2 regions of the Streptomyces sp. NBC_01433 genome follow, and region 2 is predicted to be linked to the other one. Evidence: riboswitches for the same ligand, from Rfam matches in the RefSeq annotation. Region 2 holds a riboswitch; the other holds the start of a gene.

Region 1 (8,422 bases), 3.6 Mb from region 2:
TTGTAGCCGCCGAACGGGCCGAGCATGTCGAGGCTGAAGGTGTTCACGCTGTACGTGCCCGTCCTGATCCGGCGGGCGATGTCGATGCCACGTTCGGTATCGGCGGTCCATACGCTGCCGCTGAGCCCGTACTCGGAGTCGTCGGCGATGCGTACCGCCTCCTCCTCGTCCCCGTACGGGAGCAGGCAGATGACCGGGCCGAAGATCTCCTCGCGGGCGATGCGCATGGAGTTGTCGACATCGCCGAACAGGGTCGGTTCGACGTACCAGCCGCGTTCCTGGGCGGCCGGGCGGCTGCCGCCGGTCAGGATCTTGGCGCCTTCCTCCTGGCCGATGCGGATGTAGTCGAGGGAGCGCCGCTGCTGGCGTTGCGCCACCAGCGGGCCGATTTCGGTCGCCGGGTCGAGCGGGTCGCCGATCTTGAGCGCTCCGGCCGCCGCCGCGAACGCCTCGGCGATCTCCTCGTAGCGGGAGCGCGGGGCGAGGATGCGGGTCTGGGCCACGCACGCCTGGCCGTTGATCATCCAGGCGAAGGGGACGATGCCCGCGACGGCGGCGTCCAGATCCGCGTCCGGGAGGATCACGGCGGCGGACTTGCCGCCCAGTTCCAGGGTGACGCGGGTCAGGTTGCGGGAGGCGACCTCCATGACCCGGCGTCCGGCGGCGACCGAGCCGGTGAAGGAGACCTTGTCGACGCCGGGGTGCCCGACCAGGTACTCGCTGACCTCGCGGTCGGCGGGCAGGATCGACAGGACGCCCTCCGGCAGCCCCGCCCCGGCGGCGATCTCGGCCAGGATGTAGGCGTCCAGGGGCGTTTCGGGCGAGACCTTGAGCACGGCGGAGCAGCCCGCGAGCAGGGCGGGCGCGAGTTTGGCGGCTGCGGTGAACTGCGGGACGTTCCACGGCACGACCGCCGCGACCACCCCGACCGGTTCGCGGCGCACGAGCAGCGGTCCGAGGGCTCCGTCGCGCCGTTCCTCGTACGGGAAGGAACGGGCGACCGTGAGTGCCGAGTCCCAGACCATCATCGCGGCGAGCGCCTGCACCATGACGCTGGAGCTGTAGGGGGTGCCGTTCTGCGAGCTGATGACGCGGGCGAACTCCTCGTAACGTACGGCGAAGGCGTCCTTGATCCGCGTGATCACCTCGATCCGCTCGTCCACGGTCATCCGCGGCCAGGGCCCCTCGTCGAAGGCCCGGCGGGCGGCGGCGACGGCGCGGTCCACATCGGCCTCGCACGCGTGCGGGACGCGGCCGATGACCTGTTCCGTGTGCGGCGAGATCACCTCGATGACGTCGCTGCCGAGCGGATCGGTCAACTCCCCGCCGATGAACAGTTTTCCGTGTTCCACGAACTCCGTCATGGCTGCTGCCTCCCGCGACCGGCACGTACCTGACTGCGCATCCGACCAGCGCATCTGACTAGGTGTCAGAACTGATACCAGTTACCGTTCCAGGAGTCCACGGCTGCAACAAGTTCTCGTTACAGTGAGTCCGGCGCACACCGGGGGATCACCGAGTCGTCCGGAGACATCCCCGACGTCCGGACGGACGGCGGGGACAGAGATTTGGGGGAGCCCATGACGCAGGTGACCGACCACGGCGGAGGCGTCCACAGCATCAAGGTGCCGATCCCGGACAATCCCCTCGGCCACACCCTCGTGCACCTCGTCGACACCGACCGGGGCCCGGTCCTGGTCGACACCGGCTGGGACGACCCGGCGGCCTGGGACACCCTCGTCGCGGGGCTCGCCGCGCTCGGTGTCGCCGTCGCCGACATCCACGGCATCGTCATCACCCACCACCACCCCGACCACCACGGGCTCTCCGGCCAGGTCCGCGAGGCGTCCGGGGCCTGGATCGCGATGCACGCGGCGGACACCGAGATCGTCCGCCGCACCCGCGCGACGCAACCCGCCGCCTGGCTGGCGTACCTCACGGAGAAGCTCGCCGCGGTCGGCGCCCCCGAGGAGCACCTCGCCCCGCTGCGCGCCGCCCGCGAGAGGGGCCGGATGCGCACGCTGCCCGGCCTGGGTGCCGCGCTGCCGGACCGGGAGATCGTGCCGGGCGAGCTGCTGGACCTCGCGGGGCGCCGGGTGCGGGCGATCTGGACCCCGGGGCACACCCCCGGCCATGTCTGCCTGCACCTGGAGGAGGACCACCCTGCGGGTCTGCCCGGCCGGGGACGGCTGTTCTCCGGTGACCATCTGCTGCCCGGGATCAGCCCGCACATCGGGCTGTACGAGGACCCGGACGACACCACGGTCACCGACCCGCTCGGCGACTACCTCGACTCGCTGGAACGGATCGGCCGGCTCGGGGTCGCCGAGGTGCTGCCCGCGCACCAGTACGCGTTCACGGACGCCGCGGGGCGCGTACGGGAGCTGCTGGAGCACCACGAGGACCGGCTGACCGGGCTGCTGGCGCTGCTCGCCGTGCCGCTCACCCCGTGGCAGCTGGCCGAGCGGATGGAGTGGAACCGGCCCTGGGCGCAGATCCCGCACACCTCGCGGTCCATCGCCGTCTCCGAGGCCGAGTCCCATCTGCGGCGCCTGGTGAAGCTGGGGCGTGCGGAGGCGGTGGTGGGCGGCGACCCGGTGACGTACGTCGCGGTGTGACGGAGCCCTCCGGCCCGGCCGCGAGGGAGGTCCCGCGCGCCCCGGTAGAGTGAGCAGGTCGTCATCATGCCCGTACAGGGGGAAGCCGGTGCGAATCCGGCGCTGACCGCGCAACCGTGAGCCGCCGCACCGGCGGTGAGCCGGACCACCCTGCCGGAGCGTGACCGGCTCGTGCCACCGGGACCCCGGTGGCCGGCACCGTCGAGGTATACGGGGCCGGAGCCCGGTGCCTCGGTGTGCCCGTGCCCGGCCCTCGCAGGAGAGGCCCAGCCAGCCATGACCGTACGACGCAGCGTCAGCGCGCTCGTGACCACCGCCGTACTCCTGGCCGCCGCCGCCCCCGCCGCGGTCGCCGCGCCGAGCCCTTCGCCGTCCGCGAAGGCCGATCTCCCGCCGGGCCTGTACGGCACCGGGGACCCGACGTACGACGGGGTCTGGCGGCAGTCGCTGGCCTTCCTCGCCCAGAAGGTCGAGTACGTCACGCCGGCCACGCAGTCGGTGGAGTGGCTGGTGGGCCAACAGTGCGACAGCGGTGCCTTCCCCGCGTACCGGGACGCCGGCAAGCCGTGCGACGCGTCGACCGTGATGGACACCAACGCCACCGCCGCCGCCGTCCAGGCGCTCGTCGAGCTCGCCGTGCACCGTGAGGCCGTCGACAACGGCGTCACCTGGCTGAAGTCGGTCCAGAACGAGGACGGCGGGTGGGGCTACAACGCGGGCAGCCCGAGCGACGCCAACTCCACCGCCGTCGTGATCGGTGCCCTCGCACGGGCGGGCCTCCTGCTGGGCGACGTCACCACCGACGGCGGCCGCACCCCCTACGCCGCACTCCAGAGCTTCGCCATCCCGTGCGGCGGCAAGGACGGCGGCGCGTTCGCCTACCAGCCCGGCAAGGACGGCAAGCTCACCGCCAACGCGGACGCCACGGCCGCCGGGGTGCTCGGCGCGATGGGCAAGGGCCTCGCCGTCGGGAACTCCAACGCGGTGAAGGACCCCGTCTGCACGAAGGGCACCGGCCTCACCCCGGAGCAGACCGCGCAGAACGGGGCCCACTACCTCGCGGGCGCCCTCGGCGCATCGCCCCACCTGAACCTGCCGCCGATGCCGGGCGCCGACGACACGGCACCGAAGCCCGACTTCGGCAACACCGCGGACGCGGTCGCCGCCCTGGCCGCCTCCGGTCACAAGGACAAGGCGGCCGCCTCGGTCCAGTGGCTGGAGAAGAACGCGAAGAGCTGGGCGCGGGAGGGCGGACCCGCCGCGACCGCCCAGCTGATCCTCGCCGCGCACGCGACCGGCACGGACGCCCGTGACTTCGGCGGTGTCGACCTCGTCAAGCAGCTCAACGCGACCGGCCCGGCTCCCGCCGCCACCGCCGCCCCCTCACCGACCGCGAGCGGCCAGCAGCCGAAGGGCGACACCAGCAGCGACGACGGCGCGCTCGGCGTCTGGTGGCTGGTCGGCATCGGCCTCGTCGTCGGCGTCGGCATCGGTTTCCTGATCAGCCGGCGTGGGAAGAACGCGCGGCTGTGAGGCGCGCGCGGGGCGGATCACCGCTCCGGACACCGACCACCGCTCCGACCACCGCTCCGACTGTCGCGGGGGCTGTTGTGCGGGCTGTTGTGCGGGCCTGCGCACCGGCCGTCACGCGCGTCGGCGCGCTGACCGCCGCTCTGGTGCTCGCCGTCGCCGCGACCGTGTCGATGCTGCTGGGTGCCGGGACGGCGCACGCGGCCGGATACCGCTACTGGTCGTTCTGGGAGGGCAACGGCAAGACCTGGGAGTACGCCACCCAGGGGCCGTCCCTGGTCCGCCCGGACGACGGCACGGTGCAGGGCTTCCGGTTCTCCGTGAGCCAGGACTCCCAGGACGCGGCCCGGCCGCGCCGGGCCCCCGACTTCGGGGCGATCTGTGCGGGCACCCCCGCCGAGGACGGCACCAAGCGGGTCGCGCTGGTGATCGACTCCGGTACGGCGGCGGACGCCCCCGACGGGGAGACGCCGCCCGCGCCGCGTACCGCGTGTGCGCGGGTCGGACCGGACGCGAGCACCGCGGAGGCGCTCGCCTCGGTGGCGAAGCCGCTGCGGTACAGCGGTGACGCGCTGCTCTGCGCGATCTCCGGCTATCCGGCATCGGGCTGCGGGGACCAGGTCTCCGGCGACAGCGACGGTGACGGAAGCGGTGACGGCGGCAAGAAGTCGACCGCGCCCGGGGATTCGACCCCGGACTCGGCGTCCGCCGCCGCCGGGAACGACGCCGACGGGAACGGCGGCAGCCTGCCCTCGGCCGGTGTGCTGGTCGGTGTCGGCGCCGTACTGCTGCTCGGGATCGCCGCCGTCCTCCAGGCCCGCCGCCGCCGATGACCCGCCCCACCGGCACGGCCCGGCTCCACCGTTCGCTGCGGGCGCCCGAGGCCGACCGCGGCAACGCGCTGCCCGCCGGGGCGTGGTGGCTGTGGGCGCTGGGACTGGCCACGGCGGCTTCGCGGACCACCAACCCGCTGCTGCTCGGACTGCTGGTCGGCGTGGCGGGCTATGTGGTGGCGGCGCGCCGTACGGACGCGCCGTGGGCCCGTTCGTACGGGGCGTTCATCAAGCTCGGACTCTTCGTCGTCGGGGTGCGGCTGCTGTTCTCGGTGTTCCTCGGTTCGCCGATCCCGGGGACGCACACCGTGTTCACCCTGCCCGAAGTGCCCCTGCCCGACTGGGCGAAGGGGGTCAGGATCGGTGGCCGGGTCACCGCCGAGCAGCTGCTCTTCGCGCTGTACGACGGGGCCAAGCTGGCGACCCTGCTGATCTGTGTCGGCGCGGCGAACTCACTGGCCAACCCGGCCCGGCTGCTGAAGTCGCTGCCGGGCGCGCTGTATGAGGTGGGGGTCGCCGTCGTCGTCGCGATGACCTTCGCGCCGAACATGGTGGCCGACGTGGTGCGGCTGCGCACCGCGCGGCGGCTGCGGGGCAGGCCCGCCGGGGGCATCGGGGCCGTCGCGCAGATCGGCCTGCCGGTGCTGGAGGGCGCGCTGGAGCGTTCGGTCGCGGTGGCGGCGTCGATGGACGCGCGCGGCTACGGGCGCAGCGCCCAGGTACCGCCCGCAGTCCGGCACACCACGAATGTCCTCACCCTGGGCGGTCTGCTCGGGGTGTGCGCGGGCACGTACGGGCTGTTGGCCTCGCAAGGGGCGGTGTACGGGCTGCCGTTGCTGCTCGCCGGGCTGGTCGCGGCGATGGCCGGGCTGCGGCTCGGCGGGCGCCGTTCGGTACGGACCCGCTACCGCCCGGACCGGTGGGGGGCGCGGGCCTGGCTGGTGGCGGGCTCGGGTGCGGTGGTCGCGGCCGCGATGATCTGGGCGGGCGGCGTGGACGCGGAGGCGCTGCACCCCGGCGTCGTACCCCTGGCGGCCCCGGTGCTGCCGCTGTGGCCCGCGGCCGCGACGCTGATCGGGCTGCTGCCCGCGCTGGTCGCGCCGGTACCGCCGTCCCCCAACGGCTCCAAGGAGCAGGCGTGATCAGGTTCGAGCAGGTTTCCGTACGGTACGAGGGGACGGGCTCGCCCACCTTGTCGGGGGTCGATCTCACCGTGCCCGAGGGCGAGTTGGTGCTGCTCGTCGGCCCGTCCGGGGTCGGCAAGTCGACGCTGCTCAGTGCCGTGTCCGGCCTCGTTCCGCACTTCACCGGCGGGGTGCTGACCGGCCGGGTCACGGTCGGCGGCCGGGACACCCGTACCCACAAGCCCCGTGAACTGGCCGATCTGGTCGGCACGGTGGGCCAGGACCCCCTGGCCCATTTCGTCACCGACACGGTCGAGGACGAGCTGGCGTACGGCATGGAGTCGCTGGGTCTGGCCCCCGAGGTGATGCGGCGCCGGGTCGAGGAGACGCTCGATCTGCTGGGCCTGGCCGGGCTGCGCGACCGGCCGATCGCCACGCTGTCGGGCGGCCAGCAGCAGCGGGTAGCGATCGGTTCGGTGCTCACACCGCACCCGAAGGTGCTGGTGCTGGACGAGCCGACGTCCGCGCTGGACCCGGCGGCGGCCGAGGAGGTCCTGGCCGTGCTCCAGCGGCTGGTGCACGACCTGGGCACGACGGTCCTGATGGCCGAGCACCGGCTGGAGCGGGTGGTCCAGTACGCGGACCAGGTCGTCCTGCTGCCGTCCCCCGGCGCCACGCCGGTGATGGGCGCGCCCGCGGACATGATGGCGGTGTCGCCCGTCCGGCCACCGGTGGCCGAACTGGGGCTGCTGGCGGGCTGGGACCCGCTGCCGCTGTCGGTGCGCGATGCCAGGCGCCGGGCATCGGGACTCCGGGACCGGCTGGCATCGGTCCGGCCCCCCACGGTGTCGGCCGGGTCGGCGGGCGGTCCGGTAGGCGGATCGGTGGGCGGATCGGTGGGCGGTCCGGTGGGTGCTCCGGTGGGCACGGCAGACGGTCCCGTGGATGCCGCCCCGGCACCGGCCACCGGTGCGGTACGCCGCGGGCCGCTCGCCCGGCTGCTGGGGCGCGGGAGCGCCGCCACCGCGCGGGACGCCGTCGCCGACCCCGTCACCCGGGTCGACGGCCTCGGGGTCCGGCGGGGCAGGGTCGAGGCGCTGCGCCGGGTCTCGCTCACCCTCGCCCCCGGCGAGACGGTGGCGCTGATGGGCCGCAACGGTGCGGGCAAGTCCACGCTGCTCGCCACCCTCGTCGGCATGATCGAGCCCACCTCCGGCACCGTCCTCGTCGGCGGGCTGGCCCCGTCCCGTACGCATCCGCGCGAGATGGTGCGCCGGATCGGGCTGGTCCCACAGGAACCGCGCGACCTGCTGTACGCGGACACGGTGGCCGCCGAGTGCGCCGCCGCCGACTCCGACGCGGGCGCCCCGGCGGGCAGCTGCCGGGCCCTGGTCTCGGAGCTGCTGCCCGGCGTACCGGACGGCATCCACCCCCGCGACCTCTCCGAGGGCCAGCGGCTCGCGCTGGCCCTGGCCGTCGTCCTCACCGCGCGTCCCCCGCTCCTGCTCCTGGACGAGCCGACCCGCGGCCTCGACTACGCGGCCAAGGCCCGGCTGGTGGGCGTGCTCCGCGGGCTGGCCGAGGAGGGGCACGCCATCGTCCTGGCGACGCACGACGTGGAGCTCGCGGCCGAGGTGGCCCACCGGGTGGTGATCCTCGCCGACGGGGAGGTCGTCGCGGACGGCCCGACCGGGCAGGTGGTGGTCTCCTCGCCCGCGTTCGCCCCGCAGACCGCGAAGGTGCTGGCCCCGCAGGAGTGGCTGACCGTGACACAGGTACGTACGGCGCTGGAGGGCACGGCATGACGGGCACGGCTCTGGAGGGCACCGCATGACGGGCACAGCGGATCGATCCGGGACGGACGGGGCCGGTGTGACGGATGGGACCGGCAGGACCGGCGGGACGGACGGGACGGGGGCGCCGCACGGGACCGGGGCGACGGGTACGGACGTGCCGACCGGCCGACGGGCGCGGCCGGTGCGGCTCGGGCCGCGCGCGATCGCCGCGCTCGTCCTGATCAGCGCGATCGGTGTGGGCGCCTTCGGCTGGCCGCTGCTCGCCGCCGAGGAATCCGGCCTCGCGCACTCGCAGGACGCGCCGTGGCTGTTCGGGGCGCTGCTGCCACTGCTCGTCGGGGTGGTCGTGGCGATGATCGCCGACTCCGGCCTGGACGCGAAGGCGGTCGCGATGCTGGGCGTGCTGGCGGCGGTCGGTGCCGCGCTGCGCCCGCTGGGGGCGGGGACTGCGGGCCTGGAGCCGATGTTCTTCCTGATGGTGCTGAGCGGCCGGGTGCTGGGGCCGGGCTTCGGCTTCGTGC
Region 2 (8,422 bases):
GTGGCGAGCCGATGGCGATCGAGACCACACACCTTTCGGCCAAACGCTTCCCGGCGCTGCGCCGTTCGCTGGTGAAGTACACCTCGCTCTACACCGCGCTCGCCGAGGTGTACGACGTCCGGCTGGCCGAGGCCGAGGAGACCATCGAGACGTCGCTGGCCACACCGCGCGAGGCGGGTCTGCTCGGTACGGACGTGGGCCTTCCGATGCTGATGCTGTCCCGCCACTCGATCGACGGGCAGGGCGAACCGGTGGAGTGGGTGCGCTCGGTGTACCGCGGCGACCGGTACAAGTTCGTCGCCAGGCTGAAGCGGCCCACGGACTGAGGCCGTTCGCCCCGATGGGGGACGGACGACGGGCAGGTACGGCGGCCGGGGGACTCCCCCGGCCGCCGGGGTGGCGTTGAAGTCCCCCGCGATCACCGCCGGATGGGGCAGGCAGCCCGCGACATCGCGGGCGAGCGCCCCGAATTCGTTTGCCCGGTCCCCGGCGCGCGATCCGGATCACCCGACCGGATGAAACGGATCGCGCGCCGGGTGAACCGGATCGCGCCCGCGTACGTGACTCCCTCCGATACATCACCGTTGCCGGACCGCACTGGGCACAGGGGGTGACGCCGGCCGGACAGCCCGCCCGGATTCCCCGCCCATTGCCGCCGGTGGTCAGCGAGGGGACGGAGTCACCACATGCCAGAAGACACCGAGGCGAAACCACCCACGGTCACACCCATGAGAGTGGTGATCGCTCTCTGCCTCGTCGCGCCGTTCGTGGCGATGCTGTGGGTGAGTTCGTACGCGAAGGTCGAGCCGACGTTCATCGGCATCCCGTTCTTCTACTGGTACCAGATGCTCTGGGTGCTCATCTCGACCGCGCTGACGATGGTCGCGTACAAGCTGTGGCAGCGTGACCAGCGCGCCCGCAAGGGCGGTGCTTCCGCATGAAGGACGGCGTGAACGGCGTCGCGCTCGGCGTCTTCATCTTCTTCTTCCTGGCCGTCACGGTCATCGGCTTCATGGCCGCCCGCTGGCGCAGGGCCGAGAACGAGGCGAGCCTGGACGAATGGGGTCTGGGCGGGCGGTCGTTCGGCACCTGGGTCACCTGGTTCCTGCTGGGTGGCGACCTCTACACGGCCTACACCTTCGTCGCCGTCCCGGCGGCGATCTACGCGGCGGGCGCGGCGGGCTTCTTCGCGGTTCCGTACACGATCCTCGTCTACCCGCTGATCTTCACCTTCCTGCCGCGTCTGTGGTCGGTGTCGCACAAGCACGGCTACGTCACCACCTCGGACTTCGTCCGCGGCCGCTTCGGCTCGAAGGGGCTCTCGCTGGCGGTCGCCGTCACCGGCATCCTCGCCACGATGCCGTACATCGCGCTCCAACTCGTCGGCATCCAGGCGGTGCTGGACGTCATGGGCGTGGGCGGCGGGGAGACCACGCACTGGTTCATCAAGGACCTGCCGCTGCTCATCGCGTTCGCGGTGCTCGCCGCGTACACCTACTCGTCCGGGCTGCGCGCGCCCGCGCTGATCGCGTTCGTCAAGGACGGCCTGATCTACCTGGTCATCGTGGTGGCGATCATCTACATCCCGATCAAGCTGGGCGGGTTCGACGACATCTTCGCCAAGGCGGGCGAGGCGTTCGCGCAGAAGAACCCGGCGACCGGCCAGCCGCGCGGCGCCCTGGTCCCCGGCGACATGGGCCAATGGGGGTACGCCACCCTGGCCCTGGGCTCGGCGCTGGCGCTCTTCATGTACCCGCACTCGATCACGGCGACGCTCTCCAGCCGCAGCCGTGAGGTGATCCGGCGCAACACCACGATCCTGCCGCTGTACTCGCTGATGCTGGGCCTGCTGGCGCTGCTCGGCTTCATGGCGATCGCCGCCGGGGTCAAGGTGGACAACGGTCAGCTGGCCATCCCGCAGCTGTTCGAGAACATGTTCCCCGACTGGTTCGCGGGCGTGGCCTTCGCCGCCATCGGCATCGGCGCGCTGGTGCCCGCGGCGATCATGTCCATCGCCGCGGCCAACCTCTTCACCCGCAACATCTACAAGGACTTCCTGAAGCCCGACGCGACACCCGCGCAGGAGACGAAGGTCTCCAAGCTGGTCTCGCTGCTGGTCAAGGTCGGGGCGCTGGCCTTCGTCCTGACCATGGACAAGACGGTCGCGATCAATTTCCAGCTGCTGGGCGGCATCTGGATCCTCCAGACGATGCCGGCCCTGGTCGGCGGTCTCTTCACCCGGTGGTTCCACCGCTGGGCGCTGATCGCGGGCTGGGCGGTCGGCATGCTGTACGGGACGGTCGCCGCGTACGGCGTGGCCAGTCCCACGCAGAAGCACTTCGGCGGGTCGTCGAAGGAGATCCCGGGCATCGGCGAGATCGGCTACATCGGGCTGACGGCGTTCGTGCTGAACGTCGTCGTCGTGATCGTCCTGACCCTCGTCCTGAACGCGCTGAAGGCCCCGGCGGGGGTCGACGAGACCTCCCCCGCCGACTACACGGCGGATGTCGGCGACGCGGGCGTCAAGGCGACGCTGCCGCCCGCGACGGCGGGTGCGCCGGGCGGTCACTGACCCCCCGTATCAGCGGTACGCGGGCCGTCACGTCTCCCCCTGGGGGGCGCGGCGGCCCGCACGCTTTCCGGCGCCCCGGACAACGACGCGGGAGTGGGCGGAACGGCCCCGTACGGGGCTCCCAGCGGGGCTGGAAGCCCCTTCCCGGCCTGCCGCCGGAGGCCCTCCGGCCGACGCTCCGTCAGGGCTCAACACACCTCGCGACACAACATGTGGGGGCTGCCTCATCGGGCGGCCCCCACATGTATGCTCGTGCTCGCTGTCGTCGCAGGGGAATCCGGTGCGAATCCGGAACTGTCCCGCAACGGTGTATTCAGTGTGCTTTTGCACACCCGAAGTCCGACGACCTGTCGACAGCGCGTCCGGCTCGACCGAACCGGACGCCAAGACGTCCGGGCCTCGCGGATGGGCCGGTGGACGCCGTACGCAGTGCTGCCCCGCTCCGGGCTTCGCGCTGCCCGGCTGCCCCGCTCTCCGCCCGGCCCCCGCCGAGCGAGGGAAAGCCCAGTGACCATCGCGCCAGCCGATCCGGTTTCAGCCTCCGCCGCAGCCGCCGAGGCGACGGAAGCCACGACCGACGCGCCGGGGACCGCACTCCTGCGGACCCTGACCGACCTCACCGTCGATCTGCCCGACACCGACCCCGGACGGGTCGCCGCCGCCGCGCTGCGCGGCCGCAACGCCCGGTCGGACGAGGCCGAGCTGCGTTCGCTGGCCACCGAGGCGGCCGCGGGCCTGATCTCCGAGGACCCGGCGTACTCCCGGCTCGCCGCCCGGCTGCTGAGCCGTTCCATCGCCGACGAGGCCGCCGGACAGGGCGCGCTGTCGTTCTCCGCCTCGGTCGCCGTGGGACACCGCGAGGGCCTGATCGCCGACCGTACGGCCGCCTTCGTGGCGCTGCACGCGGCCGCGCTCGACGCGCTGGTCGAGCGGTCGCTGGCCGACGGCGCGGACGACCGCTTCGGCTACTTCGGGCTGCGGACGCTGCACAGCCGCTATCTGCTGCGCCACCCGCACACCCGCCAGGTCATCGAGACGCCGCAGCACTTCATGCTGCGGGTCGCGGCCGGTCTGGCCGAGGACGAGACCGTGCGCGCGCTGGACGAGGTCGCGGCGCTGTACGGCCTGATGAGCCGGCTGGACTACCTGCCCTCCTCCCCCACGCTCTTCAACTCCGGCACCCGGCACCCGCAGATGTCCTCCTGCTATCTGCTGGACTCGCCCAAGGACGAGCTGGACTCGATCTACGACCGCTACCACCAGGTGGCGCGGCTCTCCAAGCACGCGGGCGGCATCGGCCTCTCGTACTCCCGTATCCGCGCCCGCGGTTCGCTGATCCGGGGCACCAACGGGCACTCCAACGGCATCGTGCCGTTCCTGAAGACGCTCGACGCCTCGGTCGCCGCGGTCAACCAGGGGGGCCGCCGCAAGGGCGCCGCCGCCGTCTACCTGGAGACCTGGCACGCGGACATCGAGGAGTTCCTGGAGCTGCGCGACAACACGGGTGAGGACCAGCGGCGTACGCACAACCTCAACCTGGCGCACTGGATCCCGGACGAGTTCATGCGCCGGGTCGACACGGACGGGCAGTGGTCGCTGTTCTCGCCCGCCGATGTGCCCGAGCTGGTGGACCTGTGGGGCGACGGGTTCGACGCGGCCTACCGTGCGGCGGAGGCGTCGGGGCTGGCCCGCAAGACGATGCCCGCGCGTGACCTGTACGGCCGGATGATGCGTACGCTCGCGCAGACCGGCCAGGGCTGGATGACGTTCAAGGACGCCTCCAACCGGACGGCCAACCAGACCGCCGAGCCGGGCCGCGTCGTCCACTCGTCGAACCTGTGCACCGAGATCCTCGAAGTCACCGACGACGGCGAGACGGCCGTCTGCAACCTCGGCTCGGTCAACCTGGGGTCGTTCGTCGCGGACGGGTCCATCGACTGGGAGCGGCTGGACGCCACCGTGCGCACCGCCGTGACCTTCCTGGACCGGGTCGTCGACATCAACTTCTACCCGACCGAGCAGGCCGGGCGCTCCAACGCCCGCTGGCGCCCGGTGGGCCTGGGCGCGATGGGCCTCCAGGACGTCTTCTTCCAGCTCCGGCTGCCCTTCGACTCCCCCGAGGCGCGGGCCCTGTCGACGCGGATCTCCGAGCGCATCATGCTCGCGGCGTACGAGGCGTCCTGCGACCTCGCCGAGCGCTCGGGCCCGCTCCCGGCCTGGGCCGAGACCCGGACCGCGCGCGGCGTGCTGCACCCCGACCACTACGACACCGCGCTGAACTGGCCGGAGCGCTGGGAGGCCCTGCGCGCCCGCGTCGCGAAGACCGGGATGCGCAACTCGCTGCTGCTGGCCATCGCGCCGACCGCCACGATCGCCTCGATCGCCGGGGTGTACGAGTGCATCGAGCCGCAGGTGTCCAACCTGTTCAAGCGCGAGACGCTCAGCGGTGAGTTCCTCCAGGTCAACGCCTATCTGGTGGACGAGCTGAAGCAGCTCGGCGTCTGGGACGCCCGGACCCGTGAGGCGCTGCGCGAGGCGAGCGGTTCCGTGCAGGGCTTCGCCTGGATCCCCGAGGACGTGCGGGCGCTGTACCGCACCGCGTGGGAGATCCCGCAGCGCGGCCTGATCGACATGGCGGCGGCGCGTACGCCGTTCCTCGACCAGAGCCAGTCGCTGAACCTGTTCCTGGAGACGCCGACGATCGGCAAGCTCTCCTCGATGTACGCGTACGCCTGGAAGCAGGGGCTGAAGACGACGTACTACCTGCGCTCGCGCCCGGCGACCCGGATCGCCCGTGCCGCGTCCGGTTCCGCGTCCGCCACCGCCCCCATCCCCGTACAGCAGGCCCAGGCTCCCGACGCGGACGCCATCGCCTGCTCCCTGGAAAACCCCGAGTCCTGCGAGGCCTGCCAGTAATGAGCTCCAACGACAAGAACCTGCTCGACCCGGGCTTCGAACTGACCCTGCGGCCGATGCGCTACCCGGACTTCTACGAGCGCTACCGGGACGCGATCAAGAACACCTGGACGGTGGAGGAGGTCGACCTGCACTCCGACGTCGCCGACCTCGCCAAGCTCTCCCCCGGCGAGCAGCACATGATCGGCCGGCTGGTGGCGTTCTTCGCGACCGGTGACTCGATCGTCTCCAACAACCTCGTGCTGACGCTGTACAAGCACATCAACTCCCCGGAGGCGCGGCTGTATCTGTCGCGGCAGCTCTTCGAGGAGGCCGTGCACGTCCAGTTCTATCTGACGCTGCTCGACACGTATCTGCCCGACCCGGACGACCGGGCGGCGGCGTTCGACGCGGTCGAGGAGATCCCCTCCATCCGCGAGAAGGCGCAGTTCTGCTTCAGGTGGATGGATTCGGTCGAGAAGATCGACCGGCTGGAGACGAAGGCGGACCGCCGCCGCTTCCTGCTGAACCTGATCTGCTTCGCGGCGTGCATCGAGGGGCTGTTCTTCTACGGCGCCTTCGCGTACGTCTACTGGTTCCGCTCGCGCGGCCTGCTGCACGGCCTCGCCACGGGCACCAACTGGGTTTTCCGTGACGAGACCATGCACATGAACTTCGCGTTCGAGGTCGTGGACACCGTCCGCAAGGAGGAGCCGGAACTCTTCGACGACGAGCTCCAGCAGCAGGTCACCGACATGCTGAAGGAGGCCGTCGAGGCGGAGCTTCAGTTCGGCCGCGACCTGTGCGGCGAGGGCCTGCCCGGCATGAACACGGAGTCGATGCGCCAGTACCTGGAGTGCGTGGCCGACCAGCGGCTCACCCGCCTCGGCTTCCCCCCGCTGTACGGCTCGGAGAACCCGTTCTCGTTCATGGAGCTCCAGGGCGTCCAGGAGCTGACGAACTTCTTCGAGCGCCGCCCGTCCGCCTATCAGGTGGCGGTGGAGGGCTCGGTCGGCTTCGACGACGACTTCTGAGCGGTCCGTCGGGCCGGGTCAGATCCTGGCCCAGCTTCTGAGGTGGGGGCGCCGCGTGGCCGTGACCGGCTGCGCGGCGCCTGCCGTTCGCGGGGGTTCGGCCTCGCGGGCCCGTTCCGCTTCTCTCAGCTCACGGTCGATGCGGCGCTCACGGGCGAGCCCGACGAACGTCGGCAGCAGGAAGAGGGCGAAAACAACCGTAATGCCCAGGTAGTTCAGGAATGTGTTCATGCCCCTACTCTCGTCCGTGCGGGCGGATTGCGGCAGTGGCAGGACTGTCACACAGCATCGAATTACTGCCACACTGCCGTCATGCTGAAAAATGTCGCCGCCCTGCTGCTCGACGAGGTCCACCCCTTCGAACTCGGCGTGCTGTGCGAGGTCTTCGGACTCGACCGCAGCGACGAGGGGCTGCCGGTGCACGATTTCGCGGTGGTCTCGGCGGAGGGCCCGGAACTGCGGACGCACGCCGGGTTCACCATCAGCACGCCCCACGGCCTGGACCGCCTGGAGGAGGCCGACCTCATCGCCGTGCCGGCGGGCAGTCATTTCATGGAGCGGGAGTATCCGGAGGAGGTCCTGGACGCGCTGCGCCGGGCCGTGGAACGCGGCGCACGGGTGCTGAGCGTCTGCTCCGGCGCGTACGTCCTCGGCGCGGCCGGGCTGCTGGACGGCCGCCGCTGCACCACCCACTGGCGGCACGCCGACGAGCTGGCCCGGCGCTTCCCCGAGGCCGTCGTGGAGCCGGACGTGCTGTACGTGGACGAGGGGCCGATCATCACCTCGGCGGGCACCGCCGCCGGGATCGACGCCTGTCTGCATCTGGTCCGCCAGGCGCACGGCCCCGATGTCGCCAACACCATCGCCCGCCGCATGGTGGTGCCACCGCACCGCGACGGCGGCCAGGCCCAGTACATCCAGCGCCCGCTGCCCCGCACCAGGTGCGACACGGTCGGTGAAACCCTCGCCTGGATGGAGCGCCACCTCGACCGGGAGATGACCGTCGAGCAGCTGGCCGGCCTGTCCCACATGTCCCCGCGCACGTTCGCGCGCCGCTTCCAGCAGGAGACGGGGACCACCCCGTACCGCTGGCTGCTGCGGCAGCGGGTGCTGCTGGCCCAGCACTTGCTGGAGACCTCGGACGAGACCATGGACACGATCGCCGGGCAGACCGGCTTCGGCAACGCGGCGGCGCTGCGCCATCAGTTCGTACGGTCCCTCGGGACGACGCCGAACGCCTACCGCCGCACCTTCCGCGGTCCGGCCGCGCTCTCCGAGGCCGTCTGATCCCGCACGGCCACCGCACACGGGGTCGTACACGGCCGCCGCGCACACGAGGGGGCCCCGCTCGCACGGGCCCCTCGCCCACCGCCCGGTCAGATGCCGCAGCTGGACGCCGACCAGTAGTGGCTCGGACCCTGGTTGACGTGCACGTGGTCACCGTGGCCGGGGTACCCGGGGCCGAGGATCCCGTTGAAGCCGTGGTTACGGGCCTGCTTGGCGAGGGTGCACAGGGAGTGCGGCCCGGCGCCGAGGTCGGCCGCGTCTCCGTACAGATGGCGGCTGTTGGCGGCTCCGCCGACGGCCGCGTTGCAGGAGGTGGAGCGGAAGCCGCTGGTGACGCGGATGGACTGATCACCGAGGGCGCGCCGCAGGGCCTCCAGCTTCCACATGGTGCTCAGGGCGTTGGCCTTGGCCGTTCCCGCGGCGACCGCACCACCGGCCCAGGTGCTGTTGCAGGTGTTGTGCTCGCCGTACGTGAAGTGGACCGGCGTGCAGTCGTTGTCCTGGAGTTCGTAGATCTTGGCCTGGGTGGCCGGGCCCGCGACACCGTCGGCGGCCAGACCGTACGCGGCCTGGAAGCGCTTCACCGCGGCGGTGGTGGCCGGGCCGTACGAACCGTCGACGGCGAGCACGGCGT

The links. Region 2 has a riboswitch for cobalamin ahead of OG413_RS03485 (ribonucleoside-diphosphate reductase subunit alpha). Riboswitches for the same ligand answer to the same signal wherever they lie in the genome.
Region 1: linked by a shared signal. The riboswitch ahead of OG413_RS19820 (prenyltransferase/squalene oxidase repeat-containing protein) and the one ahead of OG413_RS03485 (ribonucleoside-diphosphate reductase subunit alpha) in region 2 are both predicted to bind cobalamin.

Annotation. Positions count from the first base shown of each region.
Region 1 covers NZ_JAPEPM010000001.1:4,402,471-4,410,892, reverse strand. The annotation lists gene OG413_RS19830 (aldehyde dehydrogenase) at 1-1,364, opposite strand, end outside; gene OG413_RS19825 (MBL fold metallo-hydrolase) at 1,581-2,618, shown strand; cobalamin riboswitch at 2,657-2,787, shown strand; gene OG413_RS19820 (prenyltransferase/squalene oxidase repeat-containing protein) at 2,895-4,151, shown strand; gene OG413_RS19815 (SCO2322 family protein) at 4,322-4,981, shown strand; gene OG413_RS19810 (energy-coupling factor transporter transmembrane component T) at 4,978-6,123, shown strand; gene OG413_RS19805 (ABC transporter ATP-binding protein) at 6,120-7,910, shown strand; gene OG413_RS19800 (ECF transporter S component) at 7,936-8,422, shown strand, end outside.
Region 2 covers NZ_JAPEPM010000001.1:808,126-816,547, forward strand. The annotation lists gene OG413_RS03470 (GntR family transcriptional regulator) at 1-326, shown strand, start outside; gene OG413_RS03475 (DUF3311 domain-containing protein) at 687-941, shown strand; gene mctP (monocarboxylate uptake permease MctP) at 938-2,572, shown strand; cobalamin riboswitch at 2,806-2,935, shown strand; gene OG413_RS03485 (ribonucleoside-diphosphate reductase subunit alpha) at 3,080-5,488, shown strand; gene OG413_RS03490 (ribonucleotide-diphosphate reductase subunit beta) at 5,488-6,501, shown strand; gene OG413_RS03495 (hypothetical protein) at 6,520-6,732, opposite strand; gene OG413_RS03500 (GlxA family transcriptional regulator) at 6,814-7,788, shown strand; gene OG413_RS03505 (D-Ala-D-Ala carboxypeptidase family metallohydrolase) at 7,878-8,422, opposite strand, start outside.